3 regions of the Peribacillus sp. NPDC046944 genome follow, and region 2 is predicted to be linked to each of the others. Evidence: riboswitches for the same ligand, from Rfam matches in the RefSeq annotation. Region 2 holds a riboswitch; each other region holds the start of a gene.
The links. Region 2 has a riboswitch for S-adenosylmethionine ahead of ACQKIC_RS12955 (methionine ABC transporter ATP-binding protein). Riboswitches for the same ligand answer to the same signal wherever they lie in the genome.
Positions count from the first base shown of each region.

Region 1: another riboswitch for S-adenosylmethionine. It lies ahead of ACQKIC_RS16975 (methionine ABC transporter ATP-binding protein); the one in region 2 lies ahead of ACQKIC_RS12955 (methionine ABC transporter ATP-binding protein).
Region 3: another riboswitch for S-adenosylmethionine. It lies ahead of mtnK (S-methyl-5-thioribose kinase); the one in region 2 lies ahead of ACQKIC_RS12955 (methionine ABC transporter ATP-binding protein).

Region 1 is NZ_JBNNML010000010.1:41,984-47,418, forward strand. It holds gene ACQKIC_RS16970 (MBL fold metallo-hydrolase) at 90-911, opposite strand; SAM riboswitch class I at 1,238-1,347, shown strand; gene ACQKIC_RS16975 (methionine ABC transporter ATP-binding protein) at 1,417-2,433, shown strand; gene ACQKIC_RS16980 (methionine ABC transporter permease) at 2,420-3,088, shown strand; gene ACQKIC_RS16985 (MetQ/NlpA family ABC transporter substrate-binding protein) at 3,138-3,959, shown strand; gene ACQKIC_RS16990 (PucR family transcriptional regulator) at 4,094-4,990, shown strand; gene ACQKIC_RS16995 (ABC transporter ATP-binding protein) at 5,090-5,435, shown strand, end outside.
Region 2 is NZ_JBNNML010000006.1:140,920-146,354, forward strand. It holds gene ACQKIC_RS12940 (hypothetical protein) at 71-274, opposite strand; gene ACQKIC_RS12945 (MetQ/NlpA family ABC transporter substrate-binding protein) at 378-1,211, opposite strand; gene ACQKIC_RS12950 (methionine ABC transporter permease) at 1,227-1,895, opposite strand; gene ACQKIC_RS12955 (methionine ABC transporter ATP-binding protein) at 1,888-2,922, opposite strand; SAM riboswitch class I at 3,068-3,179, opposite strand; gene ACQKIC_RS12960 (O-acetylhomoserine aminocarboxypropyltransferase/cysteine synthase family protein) at 3,292-4,602, opposite strand; gene ACQKIC_RS12965 (thioredoxin family protein) at 4,942-5,250, opposite strand; gene ACQKIC_RS12970 (toprim domain-containing protein) at 5,254-5,435, opposite strand, start outside.
Region 3 is NZ_JBNNML010000007.1:12,104-17,538, forward strand. It holds gene ACQKIC_RS13975 (pyridoxal phosphate-dependent aminotransferase) at 1-1,114, opposite strand, end outside; gene ACQKIC_RS13980 (carbon-nitrogen family hydrolase) at 1,215-1,997, shown strand; SAM riboswitch class I at 2,071-2,223, shown strand; gene mtnK (S-methyl-5-thioribose kinase) at 2,295-3,500, shown strand; gene mtnA (S-methyl-5-thioribose-1-phosphate isomerase) at 3,513-4,559, shown strand; gene ACQKIC_RS13995 (S41 family peptidase) at 5,085-5,435, opposite strand, start outside.

The sequences.
Region 1 (5,435 bases), on a different contig from region 2:
TCAGTTTAACTGTATCAAATTTTCACTAGGATTACAATGAGGCTCCTGCCTTGTTCTTGGGCCCTATCTATCCTCTTTCCTCCTATTCATCATTTCTTCCTGTCCTCTGAATACACCCTACTCTCTTTCAGTATCGATGTAATGATATGCTCCGAATCCCATTCATGACCGGATATCTCGATAAGCGGATACCGATTAGGCAACACGTTTTGCTGAATTTCATGGACTTCCAATCCTTGATCATGCAAACGCAGAATTTCACCGCGCAGATTTTCCAAGTAACTGAGCTTTCTTCCAAACATTTCCTTTCCGTTCGGGACATATCCGGCATGGCAGCAAAAGACCTCTTTAAAATCATACTGAAGCAGTTTCTTGATGGATTCCATGATGACCGGGATAGATTCTTCCCTTAAAACGAGCTTCGTTTTCGGCGTTACAAACAGGTCACCCGAAAACAGCATACCATTACTATGGTTCAGGTAAACCATATGGTCCCTCGAATGCCCTGGCGTAAAGATTGGCTCCCATGTTTGAGTGCGTGAATGGACGATCCCTCCTAATGGTTCTGCCTTGAAGGCATCCCTATCTCCCCAAAAAACTCTACGATAATCGGGATATTCTGCATCCTTTGCACAAATATCGAGGGACATCGGATGAATATAGATGGGAACGTTCCTATGTTCCTGTATCCATGCGGCCCCACCCGTATGGTCCTCATGATAATGCGTCAGCGCAACCATATCGTAATCAGCGGTTTCAAAGAATGGAGTAAGTTCCTTCAACAAGATTTTTGCCCCCGTATCAACTAACATGCCATCGGTTAAGAACACATTCACGCTCATGCCTGATTTGTTTCCTTCCGGTGTCCCTTTTACGCAAACCACATCGTTTATCGTTTTCATTTCCAGCATGACTTTCCACCCCAATCATTTTTTTGGAAAAACTCATCATCCTTTATTTTCTAATTTACTTACAATAAATGTATTATCTCTCCATACTTTTTACAAGTATAATATTTTTTCTAATGATGGGAGTGATCAAAGTCCATATTCTTACGCAGACAGGCCATGTAAGATCCGGGACGTTCCGTGTAACTTAGCAAATGGCCACTATAATCTGGGCAAGTAGATCGTTTGATTCATAATCTTGATAAAATTCAAAAAATAATTGACATTACTGTATTTAACAAATAATATAGATTATATTAAAAAAATAATAAAATACTAAAATAGTAATTAACTTATCAAGAGTGACTGAGGGACCAGGCCCTATGACGTCCGGCAACCGCCCCACATCGGGAATGGTGCCCCTTCCTGCAGAATGAAATACCATTCTGAAAGATAAGACGGGATATAATTTCGCTGCCTCTTTCTGAATGATAGAGGTAGCTTTTTTATGTATAAGGAGGATAGCATCATGATTGAAATTCGTTCAGTTCGAAAGGAATATATCTCGAAGAATACCCGAGTTATCGGAGTGGATAATGTATCTTTAACCATTCAAACGGGAGAGGTTTATGGGATTGTCGGGTATAGCGGCGCGGGAAAGAGTTCATTGATTCGCTGTCTGAATCTTCTTGAGCGTCCGACCAATGGTAGCATCATCATCGATGGCGTCGACTTAACAACCTTATCAAGCCAGGAGCTTCGCAAACAACGCCAGAAAATCGGCATGATATTTCAGCATTTTTCCCTAGTCAGTTCCAAAACGGTTTTTGACAATATCTCCTTCGCCTTGAAAGCCGCCCATCAACCAAAGGAGGTCATTACTAACCGCGTTCTGGAACTTTTGGATATCGTTGGCCTTCGGGATAAAAAAGATGTTTATCCGGCTCAACTCAGTGGCGGACAAAAACAGCGGGTAGGCATTGCACGGGCCTTAGCGAATGACCCTACCGTCCTATTATGTGATGAAGCGACATCAGCCCTTGATCCAACCACTACGAAGTCGATCTTACAGTTGTTGAAAAAGATCAATAAAGAACTGGGCATCACCATCGTGTTGATCACCCATGAAATGGAAGTGGTCAAGGAACTGTGCCATCGTGTCTCCGTCATGCAAGATGGACGAATTATTGAAGATGGCCCTGTTTATGAAATATTTTCACAACCCAAACAAGAACTGACTAAGCAGTTCATCAGTAGCGTGTTGGATTTTGAACTTCCTCCCCACCTTATTAGGGAAAACAAAGGAACGATTATCAAAATACAATTTGAAGGGCAAACCGCTGGTGAATCGATTCTCTCGGATACTCTACAAAACTATTCTGTCAGAGGGAATATCCTGCACGGGAAAATTGAATATATCCAGGATCTTCCTCTAGGAATCTTGATCATCGAATTGATTGGTGAGCTTGAAGAAGTGCAAGTAGCCCTTGAATACATAAGAAGCCGGACCCAATCTGTGGAGGTGTTAAAGCATGTCACTGCTTGATTCCATCATCAATATTTTGCCTGACCTTAATAAAGCCTTTCTGGAAACGATTTATATGGTCGGAATTTCCCTTGCGGTTGCCCTCCTGATTGGACTGCCTCTAGGAGTGTTGCTGTTTACGACGACCAGGAATTTGTTCTTTGAAAATATCACGTTGAATCGATCCCTCGGTTTCGTGGTTAATCTAGTCCGCTCGATTCCGTTTATCATTCTTTTAGTCGCTTTGCTTCCTTTAACCGAATTCCTTACCGGGTCAACAATTGGACCGCTAGCGGCTTCCGTTTCCCTATCAGTCTCCGCCATTCCTTTTTTCGCTAGGATCGTAGAATCTGCATTGAGGGAAATAGATAAGGGAGTGATCGAAGCCGCCATTGCAGTGGGCGCTTCCCCATGGATGATCATCAAGGATGTGCTTCTTCCTGAAGCAAGGCCTGGAATCATCCAAGGCGTGACATTAACGACGATATCACTCATCGGCTTCTCGGCTATGGCAGGAACAATCGGCGGAGGAGGAATCGGTGACCTCGCGATTCGTTTCGGCTATTACCGTTATGACAACACGATCATGATCACAACGGTGGTCGTTCTGATCTGTCTTGTCCAAATCATCCAAATGATAGGCGATAAGGCCTCTCACTATGTAAACAAACGATAAGATTCATAATGTTAACGATGACACTACATTAAACAAGGAGGAATTTTTCATGAAAAAAATCACTTCATTATTATCTATATGTGCATTAGCCCTTGGGTTGTCAGCTTGCGGAAATGACGATGCGACAACTAAAACGGAGGACAAAAAAGAATTAAAAATTGGGGCAACGACTGGCCCTTATGCCGACATGGTCATAGAGGCCATACAACCCGGACTTGAAGACCTTGGCTACAAAGTGGACATCGTCGAATTCAGTGATTATATCCAGCCGAATAAATCACTTGGTAATGGTTCGATCGATGCCAACCTCTTTCAGCATAAAGTGTATATGGATAATTTTTCAAAGGAACATGACTTAGAGCTCTCTGACCTTATTATTGTTCCAACGGCACCGATGGGCATTTACTCCACGGAATACAAATCATTGGCCGATATTAAAAATGGTGCGACCATCGCCGTTCCCAATGACCCAGTCAACCTCTCCCGTGCACTTAAAGTTTTATTGGATGAGGGCCTGATTGAAGTGGATCCGGATGTTGACCCATTAAGAATATCTGAGAAAGATGTAACAAAGAATCCGAAGAACATTCAATTCGAACCACTGGAATCGGCACAATTACCTCGTGCAACGGACAGTGTTGACCTATCGGCCGTTCCTGGTAATTTTGCGATTGCCGCCAAAATGGACCTTCAAGATGCTCTTGCATTAGAAAACATGCCAGATACGTATCGCAATGTCGTGGCTGTAAACACTAAGGATAAAGACGCCCAATTTGCAAAAGATATCAAATCAGTTGTAGAAAGTGCCGAATTCGAAAAGGTGATTGATGACAAGTTCCAAGGCTTCGGTAAACCCGATTGGATGAAATAAGGAAACAGCAAGTATGGGTCTGCTCCTGTCTGGGGCAGGCCTTTACTGATTAACAATACCTATGAACGCAGTCATTGTTTTCTTTTCCGCTTTGCCCTTTTTGGATATAATGGAATGGAAAGAAGGTGAACATGATGCTTAATAAGCTTAAACATACATTCCCAAACTCCCTTTCAGATAAAAAGGATGCACAGGACATCTCGGCATATTTCTGGTTGGAAGATCCATTCGGCCATACAATTGGCATTCCCCGCTCAGACATATCGGCGGAGGAAATCCGTTTGCTTACGCTACTCTTTGACACTCCATCACTCCAAAGTCCAAACACCTCCACTACCCAAACTACTTGGAATGATTTTTTATTTGGGCCGCGTGCCTCCCAGCCCCTAACGAACTGGGAGAATGTCCGGTTCACCTACTTTAACCTTGCCCATGGGGATTTTTCACACGATCATTTCGAGGAAGCGATTCTCTCATTCGTACCATCCGATTCCATCCTGGTCTGGGAGAATGAAACGGCGGGAACCTTAATTGAATCAGACATGGATGAACCCTTATCGACGCATGATTTTCTCGCCATCTCATCCACACTCGAGAGTGACTTTTACGTAAAGATCAGGGTCTATGCCGGTCGATTTCACCCTGTCGATGCGGACCTTCATCACCATCTGATACAAGAGAGAAAATGTTTCACACTTTCTTTGCTCCATCTATCCGATGTTAAGGTGACGGAATTACCCAATATTATCCCCTACGCACTCATGAATGCCTGTACTGACATGGATAAAAGATGGTACATCAATGAATTGCTTGGCAAGACGCGGCAGGATCATGAATTGATCAAAACGGTTAAAACGTATATCGAATGTAATTCCAACGCCTCATCGGCAGCTAAACAACTTTATATCCATCGGAACAGCCTGCAATACAGGATAGATAAATTCGCTGAAAAAACAGGACTGGATGTACGGAATTTCCCGCATGCTTTGGCTGCCTACCTCCTCATTCTCTTAAATGAGAAAAAAGGATAATTATCCCTTTTGTGCAGTGTGCCCATATTTATTTCAGCATTGATAGAGTAGACTATAAATATCATTACGAATTTAGGAGTTTAAGAGGAGGAATAGTTCATGGCAGAGTTAGTATTGGATCATATCTTCAAGATTTATGATAATAAGGTGACAGCCGTTAAAGACTTCAACCTTAGCGTGGCCGATAAGGAATTCATTGTTTTCGTCGGACCCTCGGGGTGTGGAAAGTCGACCACTTTAAGGATGATTGCCGGCCTTGAGGACATCTCCCAAGGGGATCTTTTTATAGATGGCAAGCGGGTCAATGACGTGCCTCCAAAAGATCGGGACATTGCGATGGTTTTCCAGAACTACGCTTTATATCCTCATATGACCGTCTATGACAATATGGCTTTTGGACTGAAGCTAAGGAAAACGCCGAAGAAGGAAATCAAGCAACGCGTCC
Region 2 (5,435 bases):
CCGGTACGTACAACAGATCACTTTTCATTTTACCTCTACAGACCGATTTTTGAAAGACTCTAATATATGCTTATCCGTGGATTTTACGTTGTAATTCCAGAACCATTTTATTGCATTGCTCATGTTCCCTATCTCTTACTTTTTCAACCTCGATACGAAGGTCTAAATTTCTGCTGTATTCACTGTACCCAACCCCATGTGATAACTGCATAGCTTTTTCCATTTCGCTCGTTACGTTTAAATCTAAAGTATTGATAGTGAACCATCCTTTCAAATTTGTGAATCATTTTGTTTCTTCGTCTATTCTATACCCTTTGCTTTCAACTTTAAACCCCAACTTAAAAACGACCTGGAAATCCAGGTCGTCTTTCGTTGCTTTATTCCTTTGCAGGTACGACTGCACCCTCATATTCCTCAAGAATGAAATCTTGAATTTCTTTGGAATGTAATACTTCCACAAGCGTCTTGATTTCTTCTTTGTCTTCGTCACCTTTATTAACAGCGATCACGTTCACATATGGTGATTCAGAATCTTCTATTGCAATGGAATCTTTAAGTGGATTCAAGCCAGCGTCGATTGCATAGTTAGAGTTGATTAGGACCGCATCTCCTTCGCCGCTTTCATAGATCTTCGGAAGTAATGCCGCTTCATAATCTGCATCGAATTTAATGTTCTTCTTATTCTCGACAATATCTTTTACTGTAGCTGTCGTTTTATCAATGCCTTCTTTAAGAGTAATCAGGCCATTCTTTTCTAAAAGTGATAAGGCACGTCCATGGTCTGCAACAGAGCTGCTTAAAATGATTGTTGCTCCTTCTGGAAGCTTATCAATGCTTTTATATTTTTGTGAATACAAAGCAATTGGTTCAATATGGATGCCGCCTGCATTAACAAAATCATATCCATTTTCCTTAATTTGAGATTCTAAATAAGGAATGTGCTGGAAGTAGTTCGCGTCCAGTTCTTTATTGTTCAAAGCCTTGTTTGGCAAGATATAGTCTTGGAATGTTTCCACTTCCAATTCAATGCCTTTTTCTTTAAGAAGAGGAATCGCTTTTTCAAGAATCTCTGCATGTGGTACATTCGATGCACCCACCACTAACTTCTTCGTATTATCGCCACTACCTGTATCTTTCTCTTTATCCGTTCCGCAAGCCGCCAATGCAATTGATAAAACTAGAACGAATGCAAACCCTAAAAACTTTTTCATCCTTTTCATCTCCCCTTATCTTTTATCCAATTTAGAAGTAATCACATCACCGATAATCTGTATGATGAAGACAATAATTAATATGACAATCGTCGCTACCAGGGTAACGTCGTTGTGATTCCGTTGATAACCGTCCAGATAGGCTAAGTTACCCAATCCACCAGCCCCGATGACACCTGCCATTGCCGTGTATCCAACCAATGCAATCGATGTTACCGTGATGCCTGATATAAGGGCCGGCATCGATTCTGGAAGGAGGACCTTATAAATGATGGTGCTGGTTTTGGCTCCCATTGATTTAGCCGCTTCAATCACGCCTTTATCAATCTCACGAAGGCCGATTTCGACCATCCGCGCATAAAACGGTGCTGCACCGATAATGAGTGCTGGTAATGCCGCATTCTCACCAATCATGCTACCGACAAGTAATTTGGTGAACGGAATTAATAATACAATCAAGATAAGGAATGGAATCGAACGGAAAATATTAACGAAAGCACTTAACACACCGTTAACGCCCCGATTCTCCCACATATTCCCCTTGCCTGTTAAAAACAGAAGCAACCCCAATAGTATCCCTATAAAAAAGGTCGCTACAACTGAAATACTTGTCATATACAGCGTTTCTTTCGTCGCTTCTATGATGTCTTCCCAATCTACATTCGGCAATAATTCTTCAAGCATGAGTAATCACCTCCACGCCTACCTGCTGTGCTTTTATGAATTCGATTGCGCGGAGCATTTCATCTTCACTGCCATCAAGGTGGATGAACAATGTTCCATATGAGCCGCTTCTCGTTTGTGATATCTTCCCCTGGACAATGTTCACATCCAACTCAAAATTACGTACCAATTTTGTGATCAACGGGCTTTCTGCATGATCCCCCACGAATGTCAGTTGAATCACTTTTCCTGCTGGATACCGTTCAAACAAATGCTCCATCGTTTCTTTTGTCTCTTCTGGTTCCGTCACCTGCTGAACAAAACGCTTAGTCATCTGTTCTTTAGGGTTTCTGAATACTTCCAGGACAGCTCCCTGTTCGACTACCCGTCCACTTTCCATCACAGCCACTCGATTGCAAATCTTCCGAATGACATGCATCTCATGTGTAATCAAGACAATGGTTAAACCAAGGCGTTGATTTATATCCACAAGCAATTCCAGGATGGAATCGGTTGTCTGGGGATCTAGAGCGGACGTGGCCTCATCACACAAAAGCACTTTCGGGTTATTGGCAAGAGCCCTCGCTATTCCCACCCTTTGCTTCTGTCCACCACTTAGCTGCGATGGATACGCTTTTTCTCTTCCTTCCAATCCAACTAACTTAATGAGTTCATTGACGCGCTTGATGCGTTCTTGCTTGGAGATGCCCGCAATTTCCAGAGGAAAGGATATATTTTCTTGAACGGTCCTTGACCACAAGAGATTAAAATGCTGAAAAATCATGCTAATCTCTTGACGGGCTTTACGAAGCTTAGACCCTTTAATTGTTGAAACTTCATTTCCCGCAACGTTCACGGAGCCCTCAGTAGGCCGTTCCAACCCATTCAGCATACGTATGAGCGTACTCTTGCCAGCCCCACTGTATCCGATGACTCCGAAAATCTCGCCTTTATTTATTTCTAAATTCACACTATTCACGGCATGAATCGTTTCGCTATTTGCTTTTCCTGTTCGAAAAAGTTTACTGACGTTTGACAATGTAATCATGTATGCTCACCTCTTTATCCAATTAAGCCTATGAATTTAGTCGATTTATTTTTATGGCCTCCTGATGAATCTATCCCTCTATGATTCAAAGAAAATAGAAAAAGCCCTTCTGCATGAGCAGAAAGGCAGGGAAAAGCAGGCCTTCCTCTCATCTCCCAAAGCCTCTACGCTTTGTGTGAATTGGCACCTTTCCAAGGAAAATCCTTGTCGGTTGCCGGGTTTCAACGGGCACATCCCTCCACCTCTCTTGATAAGAGCTATATATGGACTATTCTTTTTTGTCTTAACATTCACTTTACTATGTCTGAAATTTTAACACAGATAAAAAAGGAGTGCAATGTAAAATCCTAGGGTGTACCTGTTTCTCCATTAAACTCTTTGAGAATTCACTGACACGATATTCGTCGCTTTTTCAATCGCTTGCTCTAGATCTTCAAGTAAATCGTCTACATTTTCAATACCGATTGAAAGGCGAACCTGGTCGGCACTGACACCGGCCTTGACCAGTCCTGCATCATTCAATTGCTGGTGAGTTGTACTTGCTGGGTGGATGATTAGGCTTTTAGCATCCCCGACATTGGCGACATGCGACCATAACTCAACCGAATTGATGAGTGTGGAACCTGCTTCACGTCCCCCCTTAATTCCAAACGTCACCACAGATCCGGCTCCCTTAGGCAAGTATTTATCTGCAAGGGCTTTATCGGGATGATCATCGTTACCCGGATAAGAAACCCATGAGACTGCCGGATGGTTCTCCAAGTATTGAATGACTGTCCTCGTATTCAACAGGTGTTCCTTCATCCTGACATGGAGCGTTTCCAGGCCAAGCGTGAACTGGAATGCACTTTGAGCACTTAACGTCGGTCCCAAATCCCGAAGCAATTGCACACGCGCTTTCGTAATAAAGGCAGCAGGCCCTACCGCTTCGGAATAGACAAGTCCATCGTAACTAGGGTCAGGTTCCGTAAAGCCTGGATAATTAGGCGAATTCCAATCGAATTTACCACCGTCGATGATGACTCCCCCTAATGTCGTACCATTACCCAATAGCCACTTTGTAGCTGAATGGATGACAATATCCGCCCCAAAGTCAATTGGTCGGCACAGATACGGCGTTGCGAAAGTGTTATCGATAATAAGAGGTATCCCTGCTTCGTGGGCTATTTCCGCCACTGCTTCGATATCAAGAACCCTTAAGCTTGGGTTGCCGATTGTTTCGGCAAATATGGCCTTCGTTCGTGGAGTGATTGCCCGTTTGAAATTTTCCGGATCATCAGGTGAGACGAATTTCACTTTGATTCCGTATTTAGGGAGTGTATTTTCAAATAAATTATAGGTCCCGCCGTACAGTGTTGAAGCAGAAACGATTTCATCCCCCATACCAGCGATATTAAGGATGGAAAGGGATATAGCGGCCATGCCGCTTGCAACTGCCAATCCACCGATTCCCCCTTCTAACAGGGCCATTCTTTCTTCAAAGACACTGACAGTGGGATTGTGAAGCCTCGTATAGATGTAACCATTCTCTTTTAATCCAAATAGATTCGCTGCATGATCTGTATCTTTGAACAAATAAGCATTACTTTGATAAATGGGTACGGCGCGGGCACCCGTTTCGTCGACTTTTAAACCGCCATGCACACTCAACGTCTCAAAGCGGAATTTTTTTTCTGTCATTATATTCTCCCCTTCTTCCATTGTTTTAGTAGGAATTAAAGCGATATTGCCTCATCTCTTGTTATATGCAAGGAACCTTATAATATGAAGAAGTCGGAATTTCCCGCCGGGGTCGATAGAGATTTCCCTATTGAACGATGTCGCTTGGATAAGCGCGTTTTGTAAATGGCAGACATTCCATCCTCGTGTATGATGCGTCTATAACGTATGTACTTCATACAAAATATAGCACTTTAGTAGCAGGTAGTCAATTAGTTATTAGAATATTCAATCATTAATACGAATGCTATATTCCCCCCATGACTTCAACAAAAAAACCAATCCATGTAGGATCGGCTTTTAGCTTATCTCTTTCAGCAATCCATACAAATAAGGAACAGACTGAAAGGCATATATTTTTTTTGTCATCTTTCCTTTTTCAAAAAGCAAAAGACAGGGTACGCTCTCAATTTCATATCGTTCAGCCAATGTCTGGACATAATTCATGTTCATTTTTCCAGCCTTCATTTCCGGGAACAGCTCTAGTGTTATGGAAAGCATTCTTGAAGCCACCTGGCAGGTTCCACACAAAGGTGTGTATAGATATAAGCTAAAAGTGTTCCCTTGATCAACAGCTTGCTTAAAGTCTTCTTCTTTCCATTCCTCCATCAGTTACTCTTCCATCCTTTTACTTGTAAATTTAGTTTTCACTTTCATATTTGCAGTCAGTAGCACGGAAGCGATGTGATGTTCTGGGGTATCCTCGACTTCCTTGTACATCCTATCTATGTACAAATGCCTTGCTTCCGGCAGTTCCCGACGAAATTGTTTCCTTAGCTTTTCCCCTGACGCAT
Region 3 (5,435 bases), on a different contig from region 2:
TGAGAAGTCCCACCCTGACGTATCCTTCACCAAATTCACCGAAACCATTTCCTGGTGCAACTGCTACATGGGCATGTGCCAGTAAATGATCTGCAAAGCTCGCTGAAGTATATCCTTCAGGGACCTTTAGCCAAGCAAAGAAGGAAGCATCTGGAGCCTGTACATCCCATCCAATGGATCGTAACCCTTCGATAAATACATTTCGTCGTCCTTCGTACATGTTCACGAGTTCCTTCACACACTCTTGTGAATCCAGTAAGGCGCATGCCGTGGCTTCTTGTATTGCGGGAAAAAGGCTGACGTAAAGATGATCCTGCAATAATTCAAGCGATTCGATGACACTCTGGTTGCCAACCGCAAAGCCAACCCTCCACCCCGCCATGTTATATGTTTTAGAAAGGGTGTAAATTTCTATCCCCACTTCTTTTGATCCTTCTGCTTGAAGGAAGCTTACCGGTTTTTTCCCATCGAACCCAATTGCACCATATGCGAAATCATGGACCACACATATCGAGTGTTCTTTTGCCATGGAAACCGTTTCTTCGAAGAATTCTGCTGACGCCGATGCTCCTGTGGGATTATTGGGATAATTCAAGAACATCATCTTCGCTTTGTCAAAAACCTCTTTATCTATTTCCTTATAATCGGGAAGAAAATCATTTTCTTCGGTCAAGGGCATAATTTCCGTTTTAGCTTGGGCTAACGCTACACCTGACAGGTAATCTGGATAGCCCGGATCAGGCACTAAAATTGTATCGCCTGGATTCAACAAGCATTGCGGTAATTCGACTAGACCAGCCTTTCCACCGAAAAGAATCGCCACTTCCGTTTTAGGATCTAGCTTGACGCCATATTCACGTTCATAAAAGAGGGCCGCAGCTTCTTTTAAATAGGGAAGCCCCCTAAAAGGAGAATATTTATGATTCATGGAATTTCCTGCTGCTGTCTGCAGGCTCTTCACGATATGTTCAGGAGTCGGTTGGTCTGGATTTCCCTGCCCAAGATTAATGACATCCTTGCCTTCTGATGTTATGTTATTAACTTTTTCGACTAAAGAAGCAAAAAACTGCTTTGGAAGCTCTTGAAGAAGTCTGGATTTTTCGAATTGCACCATCTTTGCACCTTCTCTGAAATTTCTTGAAATTATAGTCACAAATGATATATGTTTATCTTAATCTTGTAAAGTACTTTTTTACAAATGGAGGTTTTAAATGATGAAATGGAAAATCGCCTGTTTACAAATGGACATTGCCTTTGGACAGCCAGATATAAATTTCCAGGTGGCAAAACAATGGATTGAAAAAGCTGTACAGTCTAAACCGGACATCGTCATGCTGCCGGAACTATGGACAACCGGCTATGACTTAACGAGATTACATGAAATTGCAGACGAAGAAGCAGCACAAACCATTACCTTTCTAAAAGCCCTTGCAAAAAAACACCACATTAACATAATCGGTGGCTCGATTGCAAAGAAAACTAAGGAAGGCATCTATAACACAATGCTCATCATCGATAAAGAAGGCAAACTGGTTAAAGAATATGATAAACTCCATCTGTTTCAATTGATGGATGAACACCATTACTTACAACCTGGCAAAAAAGACGGCTTATTCTCCCTCGATGAAAAGATTTGCGCCGGATTCATTTGCTATGATATCCGTTTTCCGGAATGGCAACGGGCCCATACCGTACGAGGTGCGGAGGTTATCTTCGTGACCGCCGAGTGGCCAAAGCCTAGGCTCCATCATTGGAGGGCACTGTTAATCAGCCGGGCAATAGAAAACCAAGCCTTCGTTGTGGCTGTGAATCGTTCCGGTTCTGACCGAAATAATCATTTTGCCGGACATTCCATCATCATCGACCCGTGGGGAGAAATCATTTGTGAGGCTGGTGAAGAAAAAGAACTTCTACTCGGCACCCTTGACTTAGAAAAAGTAGGAGAAGCAAGAAATAAAATACCCGTTTTCGAAGATCGGCGGCCGGAGTTTTATTAATTTACCATTGACAAACTATTTAAAATATTGATATCATTCATTCGAGATTAATTTTCTGAAAATAAATACAATACTCTTATCAAGAGCAGGCTGAGGGATAAAGGCCCTATGAAGCCCAGCAACCGACTGTAATACCATTGTGAAATGGGGCGGGAATTCCGCCGGATTATATCCACAGAGCACGGTGCCAAATCCACCAGAAAGAATTCTTTCTGGGAGATAAGAGGTTCGAAGTGAAGCTTCTGCCTCTTTCTATGGGAAAGGGGCTTTTTCATATTTTTTAATGTACTTGGAGGGATAACAATGACTCAACCATCAAATTTCAAGCTATTGACAAACGAAACGGCAATTGACCTAACGAAGAAACTTGGGTTACTGCATTCAGATGACTCATTACTATGTAATGAAATCGGTGACGGAAATTTAAATTATGTTTTTCACGTTACAAATCCCGTAACAAATAAAGGAGTCATCATCAAACAAGCAGTTCCTTACGCAAAGGTTCTTGGTGAAAGCTGGCCATTGACTTTAAAAAGATCGGCTATCGAAGCGAATGCATTAATTCAATTCAGAAGCTATTGTCCCGAACTTGTCCCACAAGTCTATTATTCTGATGAACAGCTTGCAATCACCGTCATGGAAGATTTATCACACTTGAAAATCGCCCGGACCGGATTAATTGAAGGAGATCATTTCCCTCTATTATCCAAACACATTGGTGAATTTGTTGCAAAGACCGCTTTTTATACGTCTGATTTTCATTTGGAACCGGCAGCGAAAAAAGAGGTTGCCCGGAACTTCACGAATCCAGAACTCTGCAAGATTACTGAGGTTTTCATTTTCACGGATCCTTTTTTGGAGGAACATCCAGGCGAGTTTGAGCTTGAGTTGCTGGAGGCTGCCAAGTCTATATGGAAAGATGCTGATTTAATACTGGAAGTGGCTAAGTTAAAACAAAGCTTCGAATCCGAGCAGGAGGCCCTTCTTCATGGCGATTTACATACGGGAAGTATATTTGCAAGTGATACAGAAACAAAGGTAATTGACCCTGAATTCGCTTTTTATGGTCCTGTTGGATTTGACCTTGGACAATACATGGCGAATCTCCTATTCCAGGCAGTAACACGCGAGGCCACTGGGAAGGAAGAAATCTTTACTCATCTTCAGGAATTTTGGAATACATTTGAAGAAACCTATACGAACCTGTGGAATTCTGAAAATAAAAGTCCTTACAGTAAGATCGAAGGTTATCTTCCATATGTACTCAACAAGTTTAAAGGTGATGCATATGGCTTTGCAGGATGTGAACTAATTCGAAGAACCATTGGCCTATCTCATGTTGCTGATTTAAATGGCATTGAGAATAAAGAAACTAGAATTACAGCTAAAACGGCTACCTTGAAAATCGGGGCCCATATAATCAAAAATCGGAAAGAACTGAATATTCCAGCAGTGATAGAAGCCGTAAAGCAATATACATTGCCTTCCTATTCAGCCCTATAAGGAGATATACATATGACAACTACAACGCCACTACCCTATTCCGTCCAATGGAATGATACCCATATTACCTTATTGAATCAACAGGCCTTGCCATCAAAAATAGAATTCATTGAACTTTTTACGGTTAAAGATGTATATGACAGCATCTTGACCTTGAAGGTCCGTGGTGCCCCCGCTATCGGGCTAACTGCAGCATTTGGCGTTGCTCTTGGTGCAATCCAGGAAAATACCACGGATTTATGGCAATTTAAACACAATGTCACGAAACATGTTACTACACTCGCTTCTTCAAGACCAACAGCGGTCAACCTTTTTTGGGCACTGAAAAGAATGGAGAATACTCTACAAGCAGCCAATAGCATAGCTTCAGCCAAAAGCGCTCTTGTTGCTGAAGCAAAAAAGCTATTTTCAGAGGATGTGGAGATGTGCCGAAAAATTGGTGAATACGGATTGTCTTTATTCAACGAGGGTGATTCTATTTTAACCCATTGTAATGCTGGGGGGATAGCCACTGCACGGTACGGAACTGCCCTCGCACCTTTCCACCTGGCCAAGGAAAGATCCTTTCCTATAAAGGTCTATGCCTGTGAAACGAGACCTGTCTTGCAAGGGGCACGACTCACCGCATGGGAACTTATGCAAGCTGGAGTGGACGTTACATTAATCTCGGATAATATGGCAGCCCACACCATTCATCATAAAAAAATCGAAGCCATTATAGTCGGAGCAGACCGTATTGCGGCAAACGGTGATACAGCCAATAAAATTGGTACATTGGGTTTGGCGATATTAGCTAAGCATTACGATATTCCTTTCTATGTAGCAGCACCATCAAGTACATTCGATTTATCTCTCGAGTCGGGTATCTCCATCCCAATCGAAGAAAGGAATGGGGATGAAATCACTTCTATACAAGGAGTCAGGATAGCACCAGAAAATGTGAAGACATTCAATCCTGCTTTTGACGTTACGCCCCATTCTCTTATTACAAGCATCATTACCGAAAATGGCATCATTTCACCTGATTACAGGAGTAATATCCCGCTTTTTGTAAAATGAAATTATTTATAAAGGATTGATCAAGGGGCTGTCCCAAAAGGTGTAATTACACACCGAAATTGAATAAATAGTAAAAGGCAGAAACGTTGATTTAACAACATTTCTGCCTCTTTATTTTTGCGAAATTCACTGGAATAAGGACTTATTAGACAGCCCCTTCATTCTTTTCACGATTAACCTTGGAAACCCATTCAGTTGCTCCTGTTATATTTATTCTGACGAGGTTCTTTTTGATAGATATAATCGCAGAATTTAGTCAGAGTGGCATCTAGCCTTCTTTGATTTTTCTGCCGCTTTTCGGTAGTAATTATTCTTAGCCTTGTATGAAAGTTCATGTTCCTCAAGCAGGGTTTACCGCTCGTTTTCTTCAAATTCTACTTCATCATGGATACCCTTCCATTCCCCACCCATTGGTACTTCTTCCATGGTCACCTTATGGATTACACACACACCTAAGTCAAGCATACGAAAAACGGCCCATCAGCAATAAATGCTTGCTGATGGGCCGCTTGTTTTTATAAAAGATTATTTGATTTTCTTTTTCAATACTTCCACCGCTTTTTTCACTTGAGTATCATTTTTAAGGATTTTATCCCTAATGACTTCCATCAATTTAACGGTTGTATCGTCTTTAATGACACCTGTTTCTTTGATCTTATGATCCTTTTGGAATTCCTTGACCGCTACCTTTGTTTCTTCATCGAAATACTTATCCACTTTTCCTGGATTATACCCGGCTTCTTTCAGCATTTTCTCCGCTGCTTCTACTTCACTCGAGGAATCCGATACTTTCAATCCTTTATCAGGAGAGATATATGGAAGATTGGCATACTCGGGAAGCTTGACTTTTATATCCGGTTCAATCCCTTTTTTATG